One region of the Lacrimispora indolis DSM 755 genome, then DNA from elsewhere that is predicted to be linked to it. Evidence: riboswitches for the same ligand, from Rfam matches in the RefSeq annotation. Region 1 holds a riboswitch; the other holds the start of a gene.

What was found. A riboswitch is a leader RNA that binds a small molecule or an ion and turns the genes downstream of it on or off. The one in region 1 is predicted to bind glycine.
Region 2: it holds a riboswitch for glycine, as region 1 does, so the genes downstream of both, K401_RS0111715 (alanine/glycine:cation symporter family protein) here and gcvT (glycine cleavage system aminomethyltransferase GcvT) in region 1, are expected to answer to the same signal.

Annotation. Positions count from the first base shown of each region.
Region 1 is NZ_AZUI01000001.1:5,816,474-5,825,624, reverse strand. It holds gene K401_RS0128275 (EAL domain-containing protein) at 1-2,022, shown strand, start outside; glycine riboswitch at 2,131-2,213, shown strand; glycine riboswitch at 2,214-2,279, shown strand; gene gcvT (glycine cleavage system aminomethyltransferase GcvT) at 2,432-3,514, shown strand; gene gcvH (glycine cleavage system protein GcvH) at 3,541-3,924, shown strand; gene gcvPA (aminomethyl-transferring glycine dehydrogenase subunit GcvPA) at 3,938-5,257, shown strand; gene gcvPB (aminomethyl-transferring glycine dehydrogenase subunit GcvPB) at 5,262-6,722, shown strand; gene lplA (lipoate--protein ligase) at 6,706-7,704, shown strand; gene lpdA (dihydrolipoyl dehydrogenase) at 7,723-9,135, shown strand.
Region 2 is NZ_AZUI01000001.1:2,418,144-2,427,294, reverse strand. It holds gene metK (methionine adenosyltransferase) at 87-1,274, opposite strand; SAM riboswitch class I at 1,463-1,591, opposite strand; glycine riboswitch at 1,804-1,896, shown strand; gene K401_RS0111715 (alanine/glycine:cation symporter family protein) at 2,003-3,388, shown strand; gene K401_RS0111710 (carbohydrate ABC transporter permease) at 3,487-4,362, opposite strand; gene K401_RS0111705 (carbohydrate ABC transporter permease) at 4,375-5,280, opposite strand; gene K401_RS0111700 (ABC transporter substrate-binding protein) at 5,363-6,658, opposite strand; gene K401_RS0111695 (helix-turn-helix domain-containing protein) at 6,888-7,796, shown strand; gene metE (5-methyltetrahydropteroyltriglutamate--homocysteine S-methyltransferase) at 7,936-9,151, shown strand, end outside.

The sequences.
Region 1 (9,151 bases):
TCGGTTGTTTTTGCTCTGCTTACCTTGCCGATTCCGTCCTATCACCGCTTTATGTCTGGTATATTTGGGGAAGCATGGCAGGAAATCGGCCTGTCCTTTCATTATGCCACACTTCAGATCATGGCGCTTTTGGCGTTGATTGCGGTCAGTTATGCCGCAGCTAAGGAAATGACACTTGTAAGGTCCGGTGAGGTAAGCTCTGTCAGCATTGTGATTACGGTATTTGCCTCCTATATTGCACTTACACACAGAAATCTGATTGTGCAGGCACATGAAGCAGGTTCCTCCGGTATGTTCAAGGCCCTTTTCGTATCCATAGCTGCGTCCCATCTGTTTTGTTTTTTTTATAAGCTCTGCTGCCGTACCCTGCCCTCCAATGTCATTCCCCATCTGGGAGGCGCTTTGACTCAGGCCTCCTTTCTGGCCGTTATGCCATCCTTTCTCACTGTTTTTGTGTTCAGCGGGGCAAAAGTTTTGCTGGTTTCTACAGGTATAAATTCATACCCAGGGATACTCCTGCAAAGGATAAATGAAACATGGATGACAGGAGCAAACTTTGTTTCCGCCGTGTTGCTGATCCTTTTAACCCATATCCTGTCATTCTTTGGTGTGCGGGGCGAACCAATGATAGCAGATGCAGTATCCGGTGCAACCAGGGTCGTTACCTCTTTTGAGGGTCCGAATATTCTTACCAAGGGATTCTACGATACGTATGTGTATTTAGGAGGTGTTGGGGCAACACTGGGATTGCTGCTTGCGTTTCTGCTGGCCGGTGAGAATAACCGTCTTGTGAAGATTTCCGTACCCCTTGGTATTTTTAATATCAACGATACCGTGCTTTACGGTTTTCCGGTCATCTTCAATTCCTATTATTTTATTCCGTTCCTTTTGTCACCTGTTATCCTTGGATTAAATGCATATCTTGCCCTGCTTTTGGGCTTTGTGCCGCCAGTCACACAGGCGATAGAATGGACGACCCCGATTTTTTTATCCGGGTTACTTGCCTCCGGATCGGTTTCCGGAGTTATACTGCAGGTGATAAACCTGACGGCAGCTGTGTTGATTTACCTCCCTTTTGTCCGGCTTCAGGCAAAGAATCAGCAACGTGACCGCCTGACTACCTTCCATGTTTTATCAGAGGAGCTGCAAAATACCTGGGAAAAGAGGCAGGAAAAGATCATTTCCCGCCATGACGATGTTGGTTTGCTCGCCCGCACCCTTTTGGCTGAAATCAGGAGCAGCCTCCAGGGCTGTAAAAGAAGCCTGTATCTGGAATACCAGCCAAAGGTGAACTATTGCGGTGAGGTTATGGGAGGTGAGGCCCTGCTGCGCTGGATCCATCCTGTGTACGGATACATATCGCCTCATATTGTATTAAGCATCTGTGATGAGGCCGGACTTACCAACCAATTGGGCATTTGGGTAATCCGCAAGGCTCTGTCTGATTTGCGGCGTTGGCAAGATCAAGGATATGGCGGATTATCCATTTCCATCAATTTAAACCCGAATCAGCTGAAGGATGACGATACGCTGATTGAAACTGTGGAGAGACTGATCAATGAACATGGCCTTAAGCCCGGCTGCATAGAGTTTGAGCTTACAGAAAATGCTGCAGTTGATCCCGGCGATTCCACACGGGACAAGCTTAAGCAAATCAGGGAGCTGGGTGTGGATATCTCCATTGATGATTTTGGGATGGGACACAGTTCCTTATTGTATTTGTGTGATTTCCATGCAAATATTGTGAAGATCGACGCTTCCCTGGTTCACCGCATTGCCAGCGACAGGAGGCGGCAGCAGATTGTGGAGACAATCCTTACTCTCTGCAAACAGATGAAGGTTCAGGTTGTGGCGGAGGGAGTTGAAACAAAAGAGCAGGTCCAAATGCTCCATGAACTTGATTGTGATTACTATCAGGGCTTTTATTTCAGCAGGGCCTTGAGCTGCGATAAATTTATGGAATATGTGAATCAGCACGGCATATCAGAGAATAAAAAGATGGAAAGCGTTACGGCGAGATAGAAATGCTTTAAAAGCCGGCAGCGCAATTGTCAGAATCATGGGGAAAGGTTGTGTAAAAAATCATTGACAGTGCCAAAATACTCTGATAATATCAATAATAAATAACGGATGATGAATACGAGAGAGAGCACAAATCTGTGCCGCCGAAGGGGAAGGCAGAAACTCTCAGGCAAAAGGATTGTATTCGGACGTAACTCTGGAGAACATTTATGTACCGAAGAAGTCAATCTTTCAGGTAAAAGGACAGAGGCAGACAGAAATATCTTATACGGATATTTTTCTCTGCCTTTTTTTGTGCAGATAAACGGAAGATGTTCCTGATTATGAAAATAGTAAGATGTCTTTATAACCGGATGGACGGCAGTAAAAGACACTGCCTTTATCATATAAATTTAAGGAGGGTTTACACATGGAACGAAAAACACCGCTTTATGAAATGCATTTGAAATATCATGGCAAAATGGTCCCCTTTGCAGGATATCTTCTTCCAATTCAGTATGAAGAGGGAATCATAAAGGAGCATATGGCAGTGAGAACAGGAGCAGGGCTTTTTGATGTTTCCCATATGGGAGAAATAAGCTGTAAGGGAAAAGACGCACTTGAGAATCTGCAGCGGCTGCTGACCAATGATTTTACCGGTATGGCGGACGGCCAGGCAAGATACAGCCCCATGTGCAATGACCAGGGCGGGACAGTGGATGATCTGATCGTATATAAGAAAAAAGAAGAAGATTACTTTATCGTTGTAAATGCTTCCAATAAAGATAAGGATTACCGGTGGATGCTGGAACATAAATTAGGAGAAGCGGTGTTTGAAGATATTTCGGATCAAATCACACAAATTGCCCTGCAGGGTCCCAAATCACAGGAAATACTCATGAAACTGACCACAGATATTCCTGAAAAATACTATCATGCTGTTTTTGATGGAATGGTAGGAGGGATCCCATGCATGGTATCCAGAACCGGTTACACAGGGGAAGACGGTTTTGAGCTTTATTTGGACAATACATATGCTGAGACGATGTGGGAAACGCTTATGGAGGCAGGTAAGGAATACGGACTGATGCCCTGCGGGCTGGGGGCCAGAGACACTTTAAGGCTGGAGGCCGGCATGCCGCTGTACGGACATGAAATGAATGATGAGATAAATCCTGTGGAAACAGGTCTCGGGTTTGCCGTGAAAATGCAGAAGGAGGATTTTATCGGTAAGAACCATTTGCCGGATAAGGATTCCCTTACAAGAAAACGGGTAGGCTTAAGGGTGACAGGAAGAGGGATCATTCGGGAACAGGAAGATGTGCTTGTAAACGGAAAAAAGGCAGGCTTTACAACATCAGGAACCCATTGCCCATATTTAGGCTATCCGGCTGCCATGGCCATTTTAGATAAGGAATATATAAATACAGGTACAAAAGTAACAGTAATCGTGCGAGGAAGAGAAGTAGAGGCAGAAGTAGTGCCCCTTCCATTCTATAAAAAATCAAAATAATTAATCCAGGAGAAGGAGAATCAGTCATGAAGGTATTAGAAAATCTGGTTTACACAAAAACCCATGAATGGGTAAAATTTGAAGATGAAACAACCGCTTTGGTAGGCCTTACGGATTATGCCCAGCAGACATTGGGGCAGCTAGTTTTCGTCAATCTTCCGGAAGAGGATGACGAGACGGCAGCCGGCGAAGTATTTGCCGATGTGGAGTCTGTAAAAGCTGTTTCAGATGTATATTGCCCGGTAACAGGGGTTGTATCGGAAATCAACGAAGAGCTTCTCGATTCACCGGAAAAGATCAATGAGGCTCCTTATGAAGCCTGGTTTGCAAAGATAACCGGTATTACGGAAAAAGAAGAATTCTTAACCCCAGAGGAATACGAGGAACTTGTAAAAAAAGAAATGGAATAAAGGAGATCTGCATATGGGTTCATTTGTACCGGCAACCGATCAGGACAGAAAAGAAATGCTGTCGGCGATCGGCATTGATAGCATAGAAGAACTTTTCAGGCAGCTTCCCCAGGAAGTTCTGTTAAAGGAAGGATTAAATCTTCCCCCTGGTATGTCTGAAATGGAAGTTTGTAAGAAAATGGAAGGCATTGCAGCAAAAAATACGGTATTTCCGGTCATTTTCAGGGGTGCAGGGGCGTACAGGCACTATATTCCTGCTGTTGTAAAAAGTGTGTTATCCAAGGAAACCCTTTACACGGCCTATACCCCGTATCAGGCGGAAATCAGCCAGGGAATTTTACAATCCATATTTGAATACCAGACCATGATCTGTGAGCTTACAGGAATGGATGCGGCCAATGCTTCCGTATATGACGGCGGTGCAGCGGCGGCGGAAGCGGTAGCGATGTGCAGGGACAGAAAGAAAAACAAGGCTTTTGTATCCACAGCGGTTCATCCTCAGGTGATGGAGACCATAAAGACCTATTGCTTTGGAAACGGGATGGAACTGACTGTTATTCCTGAGAAAGATGGCATAACGGATCTGGATTTTCTGAAGGAACATATTGACAGCCAGACCGCATGTGTCTATATTCAGAATCCCAATTATTACGGCAGCTTAGAACCGGCAGCTGAAATCGGAAGTACAGCAAAGGAATCCGGGGCGCGGTATATCATGGGTGTGAATCCCATTTCATTAGGTGTAATCAAGACTCCGGCAGAATACGGCGCTGATATTGCGGTGGGAGAAGGGCAGCCCCTGGGACTTCCCCTGGCATTCGGCGGGCCGTATATCGGTTTTATGGCATGTACAAAAGAACTGACCAGAAAACTGCCGGGAAGGATCGTCGGAGAAACCGTTGATTCCAACGGTAAAACAGGATATGTCCTGACCCTTCAGGCGAGAGAACAGCATATCCGAAGAGAAAAAGCATTAAGCAACATCTGCTCAAACCAGGCCCTTTGTGCATTGGCTGTAGCAGTTTATCTATCTGCTATGGGAGCCGAAGGCTTAAAACAGACAGCCATACAGTGTATGTCAAAGGCCCATTACATGGCTGACCAGCTGGAAGCAATCGGGTATCCGGTTGTAAACCGGGGTGAATTCTTCCACGAATTTGTGACCGCTTCAATAGTTCCGGCAGAAAAGATGTTGAGTGCACTGGAAGAACACGGAATTCTCGGCGGTTATCCATTAACCGGTGAAAGAACGGGGCAGATCTTATGGTGCTGTACGGAAATGAATGCAAAAGATGACATTGACCGTGTCATTGGCATTTTAAAGGAGGTGTAAGGTTATGCTGATATTTGAAAAAGGGCAGGAAGGAAGATCGATGACCATTCTGCCGGAATGTGATGTGCCGGTTAAACTGCCGGAGGAAGGCAGTTTAAGAAAAAAGAGCCTCCGCCTTCCCCAAGTGTCTGAAAATGATATAAGCAGGCATTATACGGAAGCGGCGAAAAAGGCATATGGCGTCAATGACGGCTTTTATCCTTTAGGTTCCTGCACCATGAAGTATAATCCCAAGATCAATGAAAGCATGGCAGCTCTTCCGGGATTTGCACAGATTCATCCCATGCAGCCGGAGCATACGGCACAGGGCTGTATGGAAGTGCTGAAAACGGCAGAAAAGTACTTATGTGAGATCACCGGAATGGACCGTATGACCTTTCAGCCGGCAGCAGGAGCCCATGGTGAATTTACCGGACTTTTGCTGATGAAAGCATACCACGAAAGCCGCGGTGATAAAAAAAGAACAAAAATTATCGTACCGGACTCCGCACATGGAACCAATCCGGCAAGCGCATCCATGGTGGGCTTTTCGGTAATCAGCATTCCGTCTGCTAAAGACGGGGGAGTGGATTTGGAGGAATTAAAAAAGGCAGTCGGGGAAGATACGGCCGGACTGATGCTGACAAATCCCAATACATTGGGACTTTTTGACAAAAATATATTGGACATTACAAAAATCATTCATGAAGCCGGGGGATTGACTTACTATGACGGTGCAAATTTAAATGCCGTCATGGGGCTAATCAGACCGGGAGACATGGGATTTGATGTGGTCCACTTAAATCTTCACAAAACCTTTTCCACTCCTCACGGAGGCGGAGGTCCGGGAAGCGGACCGGTAGGCTGCAAGAATCTTCTGGCCGAATTTTTACCTGGCAGCATGGTAGAGGAAGAAAACGGATATACGTTTAAAGATCCTGTTCAAAGCATTGGGCAGGTGAAAAACTTTTACGGAAATTTCCTGATCGTAGTCAGAGCCATGACGTATTTATTCATGCTTGGAAAGGAAGGAGTTCCGGAAGCTGCAAAGCATGCCGTACTGAATGCCAATTATATGATGGCAAAATTAAAGGATGTATATGATATGGCATATCCGGGACCCTGTATGCATGAATTTGTCATGAGCCTGGCCAGGCTGAAAAAAGAAACTGGCATATCCGCCATGGACATAGCAAAAGGACTTTTGGACAATGGCATTCATCCGCCGACCATGTATTTCCCTCTCATCGTACCGGAAGCGTTAATGGCGGAACCAACGGAAACGGAGTCAAAAGAAACTTTGGATGAAGTGATTTCAGTATTACGCGGCTTGCATGAAACGGCAAAAGCCCAGCCGGATACCCTTCATCAGGCTCCTGTTCACACTCCGGTCACCAGGCTCGATGAAGTAAGGGCAGCCAGAAATCCAATACTAAAGTATGATTTTTCAGATAAGGAAACAGATAAAGATGATACAGGAAATTAAATACGTAAACGGAAGCAGTCATGACCCGTATTTAAATCTTGCCATAGAAGAGTATTTATTAGAATCAGTAAGTCGGGATACCTGCATCTTATACCTATGGCAGAATGAAAATACCGTTGTGATCGGCAAAAACCAGAACCCATGGAAGGAATGCAGGATCCTGGATTTGGAGCAGGCAGGCGGCCATCTGGTAAGACGGCTTTCAGGAGGCGGCGCCGTATTCCATGATCTTGGCAATTTAAATTTTACGTTTCTTGTCCATAAGGATCATTATGATCTGGATAAACAGCTGGAGGTCATCTTACGCGCTGTCAAAAAGCTGGGAATCCATGGGGAAAAATCAGGAAGAAACGATATTACCGTATCAGGCAGGAAATTTTCCGGCAACGCCTTTTACACCAGAGGGGAGAAGTGCTATCATCACGGGACCCTGCTGGTTCATGCAGATATGGAGAAGCTTTCTAAATACTTACAGGTTTCAAAGGATAAGCTGGAATTAAAAGGAGTGGATTCCGTTAAGGCCAGGGTAACCAATCTTTCTGAATATCAGGCCGGCCTTACCATTGATATGCTGAAGGAAAAGCTTTTGGAGGCATTTGAAGAAATCTATGGATGCAAGGCGGTTTTCTGCAGCCAGGAGGATTTAGACCAGGAAGCGCTGGCCCAGGGAAGAAAGAAGTTTTCTTCCTGGGATTGGCTGTATGGACGCACCATGGATTTTCAGTATGAGCTGTCAAAGCGGTTTGTATGGGGAAATGTGATCTGGCAGTTCCAGGTTAACTGCGGGATCATACAGGATCTCCAATTGTTTTCGGATTCCATGGAGCCGGATCTTGTGGACCGGATCCCAAAGTATTTAAAGGGAAGCAAATATGAGAACCAGGATATCTGTAATAAACTGGATCAGGTGCCTGCAAAGACCCAGGCCCAGTCGATCATGATAAATGACCTAAGAGAGTTTTTTGCTGCTGCAGAATTATAAAAGCCAGGGAGGGATAGGATGGAGGAAATATACGATCTGCTTGTTATTGGTGCAGGCCCCGGAGGATATGTGGCGGCCATTAAGGCTGCAAAGCTGGGAATGAAGACTGCTGTTATTGAAAAACGGGAGGTGGGCGGAACCTGCCTAAACCGGGGCTGCGTTCCCGCAAAAGCCATGCTGCACGCTGCCAAATTGTATCAGGAGGTCCTGTCCGGAGAACGGTTTGGAATCATTTCAAAAGAGGTGACCTATGATTACGGCAAAGTGATGTCCTATAAAAATGAAACTTCCGAAAGTCTCAGACTGGGAGTGGAACAGCTCCTTAAGGGAAATAAAGTAAAGCGGATCCAGGGAACCGGAACACTGACAAAGGATGGAAGGGTCAGGATCAGGACAGAGGAAGGCGAAGAAATCCTTCAGGCAAAACATATCCTGCTGGCAACAGGCTCCAAGCCTTCTCTGCCGCCTATTGAAGGAATCCGTCTTCCTGGAGTTATGACCAGCGATGAGCTGTTTCAGCTTGATCACGTGCCGGAGAGCCTGCTGATCATAGGCGGCGGGGTCATAGGAGTGGAGTTTGCCACCGTATTCTCTTCCTTTGGTTCCAAGGTTACATTACTGGAAGCGGAAGACAGGCTTCTGCCTGGCCTGGATAAAGAAATCTCACAGAATTTAAAGCTGATTTTGAAAAAAAGAGGCGTTGACATTCATACCAAAGCATTTGTGCGGAAAATTGAAAAGGAGGGCCGGGATTTTATCTGCACCTATGGAGAGATGGCAAAGGATAAAGAAAAAATTGAGGTTTTAAAGACGCCATACCTGCTTTCTGCCGTGGGGCGCATTCCCAATACAGACGGCCTGCTGGAGGAAGGGGCATCACTGGAAATGGACCGGAGCAGGATCGTGGTAAAGGATAATTTTGAAACAAGCATGCCGGGGGTGTTTGCCATCGGAGATGTGATCGGAGGGATTCAGCTGGCCCATGCTGCCAGTTCCCAGGGCATCTGTGCGGTGGAGCAGATGAATGGGAAGGAGCCGACCATCGATCTGTCGGCAGTTCCGTCATGTGTTTATTTTGATCCTGAAATTGCATGCGTGGGAATCACGGAAGACGAAGCAAAGGAAAAGGGAATTGAGACCCTTACAGGAAAATTTTTAACCCATGGCAACAGCAAATCATTTATAACAAAAGAAGAGAGAGGCTTTGTTAAGGTTGTAACAGATAAGGAGACCGGCGTATTACTGGGAGCGCAGATGATGTGCGCCAGAGCTACGGATATGATCGGTGAGATGGGAACTGCTATTACTAATAAGCTAACTGCAGAGCAGCTTTTAAAAGCTATGCGGGCTCATCCCACCTATAATGAATCGGTAGGAGAAGCGCTGGAGGAATGCATTGGCGGAGCGATTCACGCCCTGCCACGCAGGTAATTAGTTTTAAAAATAC
Region 2 (9,151 bases), 3.4 Mb from region 1:
TTTCCTGCTTTGATCCATATAGAAAAAGATGCCGCTCACCAGCAATGGATCAGCTGGTTTGGGGCATCCCTCTCATATAATAAAAATTATAAATATTCTTTTAAAAGGGAAACCTTATCAAGCTTTTCCCAGGGTAAGTCTAAGTCGTTTCTGCCAAAATGGCCGTAAGCCGCCGTCTGCCTGTAGATCGGACGGCGTAAATCCAGCATCTTAATGATTCCCGCCGGACGTAAGTCAAAATTCTGACGGATGATATCCACAAGCTTTTCATTGCTCAGTTTTCCGGTTCCAAAGGTATCCACCATAATGGAAGTGGGGTGAGCCACACCGATGGCATAGGAAAGCTGGATCTCACACTTGCCGGCTAAGCCTGCTGCCACTATATTCTTTGCAACATAACGGGCCGCATAAGCAGCGGAACGGTCCACCTTAGTGCAGTCCTTGCCGGAAAATGCACCGCCGCCGTGACGGGCATAACCGCCGTAGGTGTCTACAATGATCTTGCGGCCTGTTAAGCCGCTGTCGCCGTGAGGTCCGCCGATAACAAAGCGGCCTGTGGGATTGATATAAAAACTGGTATTTTCATCTACCAGCTCTGCCGGCAGAACTTCATCAAATACATATTTTTTAATGTCAGTATGGATCTGTTCCTGACTCACGTTCTCATCGTGCTGAGTGGACAAAACCACCGCATCTAAGCGGAGAGGCTTGCCGTTCTCATCGTATTCCACCGTTACCTGAGTCTTTCCGTCAGGACGGAGATAGGTCAGAGTTCCATCCTTGCGGACCTTTGTGAGCTTAAGAGCCAGCTTATGGGCAAGAGCGATGGGATAAGGCATGTATTCTTCCGTTTCATTGCTGGCAAAGCCAAACATCATTCCCTGGTCTCCTGCTCCAATGGCATCGATCTCTTCGTCAGACATCTTGTGTTCCTTTGCTTCCAAAGCCCGGTCAACGCCTAAGGCAATGTCTGCAGACTGCTCATCTAAGGCTACCATAACGCCGCAGGTATCGCAGTCAAATCCGTATTTTGCACGGTCATAGCCGATTTCCCTTACAGTCTCCCGCACCACCTTCTGAATGTCCACATAGGCATGGGTGGTTATTTCTCCCATGACCATGACAAGCCCGGTGGTACAGCAGGTTTCACAGGCCACACGGCTCATGGGATCCTGCTTTAACATCTCATCCAGAATCGCATCAGATATCTGGTCGCACATTTTGTCCGGATGTCCTTCTGTAACGGACTCGGAAGTGAATAATAATTTTTCCATGTTGTCATTTCCTCCTTCTTACCCATGTACTTTGGGCATGCAGGCATGCCGCAGGGTGTTTTCCTTTCTGCCCTCACTCTTAGGGCTTACAGGTATACCCCTACGTCATCCCTCCTTATATGATATGGGGGAATAACAAAAAGAAAAGTCCGCAGCAACGCGGACTTGATTCAACAATGTATCAAATCCTCTTATTGCTCGATTTCTCGCTCAGGTTGGCACCTTCCAATCGCGCTTTGTGGCGAAACGCCATCATTACCGGTCGGGGTTGCCGTGACTTCACAGATCCTTTGTATCTCCATCACTCTGAATAAGGGATATTACGTACTTTTCATTTGTTATTCAATTGTAAGCAGCATATACTGCAAGTACATTTTAACGTATTTAAAAACTGCTGTCAAGGGAATTCTATCCTTTGGCGAAATGGATAAAGTTCTTGCAAAAATTTAATCACTATTGTATAATGACACCATTCTTTAAATGTTCGCCATATGAAATCTGTGGAGTGCGCCCAGCGCAGACCGTGGACGGATGGCACTCTGGAGACATCTGCAATCATGCAGGGGCCGAAGGGGCAAGCGCTTAGGCGCGAAACTCTCAGGCAAAAGGACAGAGGCGATTTTTTCCCTTTCTTTTTGGAATATCGCATTATCTCTGTTTTTTTGTGAGTGGGAGTATCTCCCACTTTTTTTATTTCAAAAATCATTAAGGAAGGGAAGTAGAAATTAATGCAAGCAGTTGTTGAATTTTTTAACAAGCTGGACTCGGCAATCTGGGGGATACCCATGATTGTGCTGCTGTTTGGCACCCATTTGTTTATGACCGTGCGCACGGGCTTTATCCAGCGCAAAACCTTAACAGCCATTAAGCTGTCCGTAACAAAAGATCCTGATTCACCTGGAGAGGTCAGCCAGTTTCAGGCGCTGACCACTGCCCTCGCTTCCACCATAGGCACGGGCAATATTGTGGGTGTTGGTACGGCAGTATTCTTAGGCGGTCCGGGCGCTGTTCTCTGGTGCTGGCTGACCGGTGTATTCGGCATTGCCACCAAATATGCAGAATCCCTGATTGCGGTCAAATACCGTGTTCAGACCAGGGACGGCCGCATGCAGGGCGGAGCCATGTATGTGCTGGAACGGGCATTGGGTCTTAAATGGCTGGGCATACTCTTTGCACTGTTTGCTCTGTTTGCATCCTTTGGCATTGGAAGCGGCACACAGATCAACGCCATTGCCGAGATCATTGAAAACAACGTGCCCCTGCCTATCCCGCGCATTGTAATCGGCCTTGTCTTCGGCGCGATTACCGCTGTAGTCATTATCGGCGGCATCAAGTCCATTGCAACTGTGTGCGAAAAGCTTGTGCCGTTTATGGCCATTTTCTATGTGGCCGGCTGCCTGATCATTCTGTTTATCAACGCTGACTTCATCATACCTGCACTGAAGGCGATCATCACCCTGGCTTTCCAGCCCGGCGCGGTTGCCGGCGGTCTGGTCGGACGCGGCATTATGCTTGCCATGCAGTATGGTATTGCCCGCGGCCTGTTTTCCAATGAATCCGGTATGGGTTCTGCACCGCTGGTGGCTTCGGCCGCACAGACTCGAAATCCGGTGCGTCAGGCACTGGTTTCCTCAACCGGCACCTTCTGGGATACGGTTGTCGTCTGCCTTATGACCGGTCTGGTACTGGTTTCAACCATAATGAAAAATCCCAACATCAACATGGATATGATCCAAAACGGCGGACAGATGACCACTGCCGCTTTCAGCCAGATTCCTGTCCTGGGGCCGGTGATCCTGGTAATCGGCATCATCACCTTTGCTTATTCCACCATTCTCGGCTGGTCTTATTACGGGGAGCGCTGCTGTGAGTATTTATTCGGCGCCAGGGGCATGCTGCCTTATAAGGTCATCTTTGTGGCTATTGTAGTTGTAGGCCCTGTGCTGTCTCTGGATCTGGTTTGGACTATCTCCGACATCTTAAACGCTTTGATGGCCATCCCCAACCTGGTAGCTGTACTCCTTCTGTCAGGTGTCGTGGCAAAAGATACCAGATATTATTTAAACCACTTAGACGAAAGGGACGAAACACCGATTCCTGTGGTGGACAAATAAAAATGGAAAACCTCCTGCCTGTCATGGACTGGGGAAAATAATTCTGCCAATAAATTATTTATCCCGCAATCCCACGTAAGGCAGGAGTTTTTTTAATTTTAACCCTTGACCCCGCCTCCTGTAATGCCGGCGATGATCTTCTCCGACAAAAAGATATAAAGGATAAAGGTCGGAAGAAATACGATGATAACCGAGGCAAACATTCCTGACCAGTCTCCCGTATATTTCATGGAATTGATCATGGAATACAGTCCCACCGCAACCGGCCGCACTCTGTCGGAGTTTGCAAAAATCAGGGAAATAAAATACTCATTCCATATATTGATAAAATTGAAAATTGTTACCGTTATGATCCCGGACTGGGCCATGGGAAACATGATCAGCCAGAATGCCCTCATGGGAGGACAGCCGTCAATGGCAGCCGCTTCCTCATAAGCCCTGGAAATATTGGCAAAAAATGTGAGAAGAAAAATCGTTGTATAAGGAACGTTGATCCCCACGTAAAGGAAGATCAGAACCGCCTTATTGGCAATGTAGTTGTTCAATACGTTCATACCGGCTATCAGGCTGAACAGGGGAAGAACGATCATGACCACAGGCACGCCCATGGCGGATACCAGGCTGGTCTGGATCATTTTATTCCCTGCAAATCTAAAACGGGACAGAACGTACGCAGCAGGCGCACAGATCAATACCAGAAGCGTACACGAAATAACAGAATACATCAGGGAATTAAAGAAAATAGCGGACACATTGGAATTGGTCCATGCCTTTGCATAGTTTTCAAAATGAATCCCCTGGGACAGGACATGGCCTGAAAAAATGGCCTTTGTGGTAGAAAAGCTGGCGGCCACCACCCAGCCCAGCAGTACAACGGTAAATAAAATCCAAACAATCAGGAGCAGATATCCCGGAAAAAGCCTAAGCTCTCTCTTCCAGTTAAATGGCTCCATAAACTTTCCTTTTCTAGCCATAGATTCCCCTCCTTAGAATTCCAGATCATCATCTTTTATCAGTTTATTGCATATCAGGAAGACCCCTACCACACAAATACTTAACAGAACACCGATTGCCGCTCCCAAGCCAGCATTCCGTTCCGTCATACTGTTGCCGGCTCCAAAGATCATCATGTACATGTAAACCATGGGGGTGATGGTCTGGGTATCCGCCGTAACCGTTGAGAACAGCTGAGACCAGACGAAGAAACCTACTGAGGTGACGCTCCACATGGTAATGTTGGTTTTAAACACCCCTTTTAACAGGGGAAGGGTAATATAGCGGAACTGGTTTACCTTATTTGCCCCATCCAGGGTAGCCGCCTCATAGTAGTCATCCCCGATCCGTTCGATTCCGCTTGCAAATATCAGCATATGATATCCAACCATGCCAAAACAGTACGCAACAAGCAAGGCCATGAATTTATGATCATTATCAAGCCACTGGACCTTGGACAAAACTTTAAGTCCCATGGCTGAAAATACATTTTTAAGGAGACCGAACTTAGGGCTGTATACATACTGAAGCCACATGGTGGCAAGGGCAACCGCGCTGACTACGTTGGGAAGATAGATCATTGCCCTGAAAAAGCTTTTAAAACGTATCCCGCTGGTTATGATGACCGCAAATAAAAGACCCAGGGACATGACGATCAATCCGCCGATCAGCCAGATGCGGAACAGATTCCACATGGATATGCGGAACAAGCTGGTCCCTGCAAGCTTGCTGTAATTGGCAAGTCCTGTGAACTGCCACTTGGCCATAGAATCCGTGATTCCTTCGATCTTAAAAAAGCTCATTAAAACTGTTCTGAGAATAGGATAAAGGAATACAAGGACAAACATTAGGACTGCCGGTATCAGAAATACGGCAATCATGGTCTTATTCTTCTTCACGTTAAATACCTCCCCGGCTTTCCTTAATTACACGGTGACACCGCCTTGGCGGTGTCACCCTATAGAATCTTATTATTCCGGATTATTTGCCTGCTGCTATAAGAGCGTCCACGAACTCTGCTGCCGTAACGGAGCCTCCGCAAAGCTTCATAAAGTTCTCTTTGATAATAGGTGTTAAGTCTGCATTGGCTTCTGCTCCCGCTGCCCATGGATACCGCACTGTCAGGCTTTCCATTACAGGCTTTACGCTGGCAAGCTGTGCCGGCCATTCTGCATTTCTGGTATCTGCAGGAATTCCCATTGACATTTCGGACATTTTCTTGTCAAATTCACCCTGGGTAATGTACTGGATCAGCTTAAACGCATTTTCTCCATTTTGGGAATTCTTATTGATGGCCAGAACCTGAGCGCCGTAGTTGGAGGCATTGGTTCCATCCTTTCCGCCTTCTACTGCAGGGTAACTGAAGCAGCCCCATTTAAAGTCTTCTCCTGCCATATCCTTTACTTCGTTTGGAAGCCAGGAACCGTTTAAATACATGGCGGCTGTTCCCAGGGCAAGCTCCTGGTTCTGTCCTGCAGGCCATACGTTAGAAGCGATGGTCTCTGAAAAATACCCTTTCTTTGCGAAATCCTCATAGGCCTGAGCCGTCTTAAGGACCGCCGGGTCATCCCATTTGCCTTCCTTCACAATGGCTTCTGTTCCCGGTTCACCTAAAAGTCTGGACATATGATAGCCAAACATAGCTGTAATGTAAGCATCATCACAGGTAATTGGGGTATAACCTGCATCCTTGATCTTCTGGCATGCCCCGTCAAGCTCTTCCCAGGTCTTTGGCACATCCTTAATTCCTGCCTCATCAAAAATGGACTGGTTATAGAAGAATGCGAATACATTGGGCTGGTAAGGAATGGACTTTAATGTACCGTTTCCTACTTCCCTGCAGGCTGACATTAAGCCTGCATTGGCATTGTCTTCATAGCCGGAAGCCTTTACCAGTTCCTCCAGATCCATTAAATACTGTCCCCATGTGGTATTTACACGGTCAATATCCTCGTCAAACAAATCGATGTTGGTTCCTGCATCCAAGGCAGGCTGCAAGCCTTCCCTGATTCCCGTACGCCCCTTAAACTGAACGTCTACCTTGACTCCTGTATCTGCTGTAAATTTGTCAATTGCCATCTGGATCGCCTGGCCCTGAGGCTCCGTTGCCTCCCACATGGTCCAGTAAACAAGCCCGTCACCGCCGCCAGCTGTTTCCCCTTCCGTAGAAGCCCCGGCGGCCGTTGTGGCAGCTGTGGAAGCCCCTCCTGCACATCCTGCCAGCACACCGGCAGCCATGACAGCACTCAGCATAATACTCATAAAACGTCTTCTCATAATTTTACCTCCCTCTGTTATCCAACCTTTTTGTCAGATGTTCTTGGTGAGTCTATATTATTATACTTTTGGGCAAAATGCTTTGTACAAAAGGTTATCATTTTTTACATTTTAGGTTTTTTGTTTGCTTTTTTCATAATTAGAAGTTAAAATACAGGTAACTTCTATGCTATTTGCACAACATCATTTTATAACAGGCTTTATTCTGCCTAAAAATCAGGGGGAACGTATGAAATACAAGTATACAGAATTGAGAGAAGAGCTGACCATACACCGGATTATCAGCATCCACTATTTTGAATATATGAGCGACTTCACCTTTGCCGGGGAATCTCATAACTTTTGGGAATTGCTGTGTGTGGATAAGGGAGAAGTGGACGTGGTAGCCGATCATGAACGGCTTACCCTTCAAAAGGGAGAGGTCATTTTCCATCAGCCCAATGAATTTCACCGGGTCCTGGCCAATGGGGTCATTGCTCCCAACCTTGTGGTCATTGGATTTGACTGCCAGTCGCCCCACATGGCTTCATTTAAAGAACAGATCTTAAACGTAGACCAGGAGGAGCAGGAGCTTCTGGCCAGGATCATTGCGGAAGCGCGCTTATGCTTTGACGGAAGGCTTGACAATCCCTATCAGGAGGTTCTGGTTCGAAAGGATCACGGACCTTTTGCAGCAGAGCAGATGATAAAAACCTATCTGGAACAGTTCCTCATACAAATGTACCGCCACTCCCTGTCCGTCCGGCGGGCTCCCGCCGTTCACAAGGACACCTCTTCCGCAGAGGACATCTATGAAACCATCCTTCACTATTTTGAAAAGAACATCTGCACCCAGCTGACCATTGACCAGATCAGCCGGGATAATCTGATCAGCACCTCACAGCTGAAAAAGCTTTTTTATGAAAAGGGAAACACCGGGGTCATTGAATATTTTAACAGCATGAAAATTGATGCAGCCAAGCAGCTGATAAGAAACAGACAGCTTAATTTTACCCAGATCGCCAATCACCTGGGTTATACCTCGGTCCACTATTTTTCCAGGCAGTTCAAGCATTTGACCGGGATGACCCCTTCTGAGTATGCTACTTCTATAAAAAAACTATCGGAGAGAAACATGCTGCGGGATACAGCTCTTTAGGCCTTTGCCTGTGACCGCTTCATTTGATTAAAGGGTCATAGTTTTTTCCTATAGATACTGATATTTTTTTGATATTACGTTATAACCAGGTCCTCATGTTATTATTTATAGTAAAATAACTTGAAAGGATTTTCGCTGTATGAGGACATCTGTTGTCGGCTACCCAAGAGTGGGGGCTTTAAGAGAGTTAAAATTTTCATCTGAAAGATATTTTAAAGAAGAAATATCCTCTGATGAATTGCAGACAATTGCAGGAAATTTAAGAAGTACACACTGGAACACGCAGCAGAATCATGGGATTGATTTCATTCCAAGTAACGATTTTTCATTTTATGATACAGTTCTTGACACCGCAGTTCTGTTAAATGTGATTCCGGCCCGATACCGCAGTCTGGCGCTGCCGCCTCTTGATACTTATTTTGCCATGGCAAGAGGCTATCAAGGTGCCAACGGGGATGTGAAAGCCCTGGCCATGAAAAAATGGTTCAATACAAACTACCATTATATGGTTCCGGAAATTGATGATAATACAGAAATACGTCTTGCAGGAAGTAAGCCATTTGATGAGTTTGAAGAGGCATTGCAGCTGGGAATTCAAACAAAGCCTGTCTTAATTGGAGCATTTACCTTTTTGAAGCTGGCAAGGTTTACCGGTGAAAAGCACACGAATGATTTTACTGAGGCCATCATAAGAGCTTATCAGGAAATACTTACAAGGTTTCATGAACAAGGGGCCAAATGGCTGCAGTTTGATGAGCCAAGCCTTGTACACGATCTCACCCATGAAGACATTCTCTTATTTAAGCAGCTATACAGCGCCATCCTATCTGAAAAGGGCACCGTAAATGTGCTTTTACAGACGTATTTTGGCGACATACGGGATTGTTATGAGGAAATAACGGGATTGGCTTTTGACGGGATCGGAATGGATTTCGTTGAAGGGAAGGAATCCCTGGAGCTTATAAAGACAAAGGGCTTCCCCTCCGGTAAGGTACTGTTTGCAGGCATTGTAAACGGCAAAAACATCTGGAAAAATAATTACAGGAAATCTTTCAGGCTTATCTCTGAATTGCATAAGCATTGCAGCCATATTGTTCTTGGAACCTCCTGCTCGCTGTTACACGTTCCCTATACCTTACTGAATGAAACAAAGCTGCCTGAGAAACAAAAATGCTATTTTTCATTTGCAATGGAAAAGCTTAATGAGCTTAAGGAATTAAAAGAAATTTGCCTATCTCAAAGCCCTTTAGAAACAGAGGAATACAAAAAAAACGCCGGTTTGTTGAAGGGAGACAGAAATTGCAGCAATGAAAAAGTACAGCAAAGGGTACGGAAAATTTCGGAAAGTGATTTGA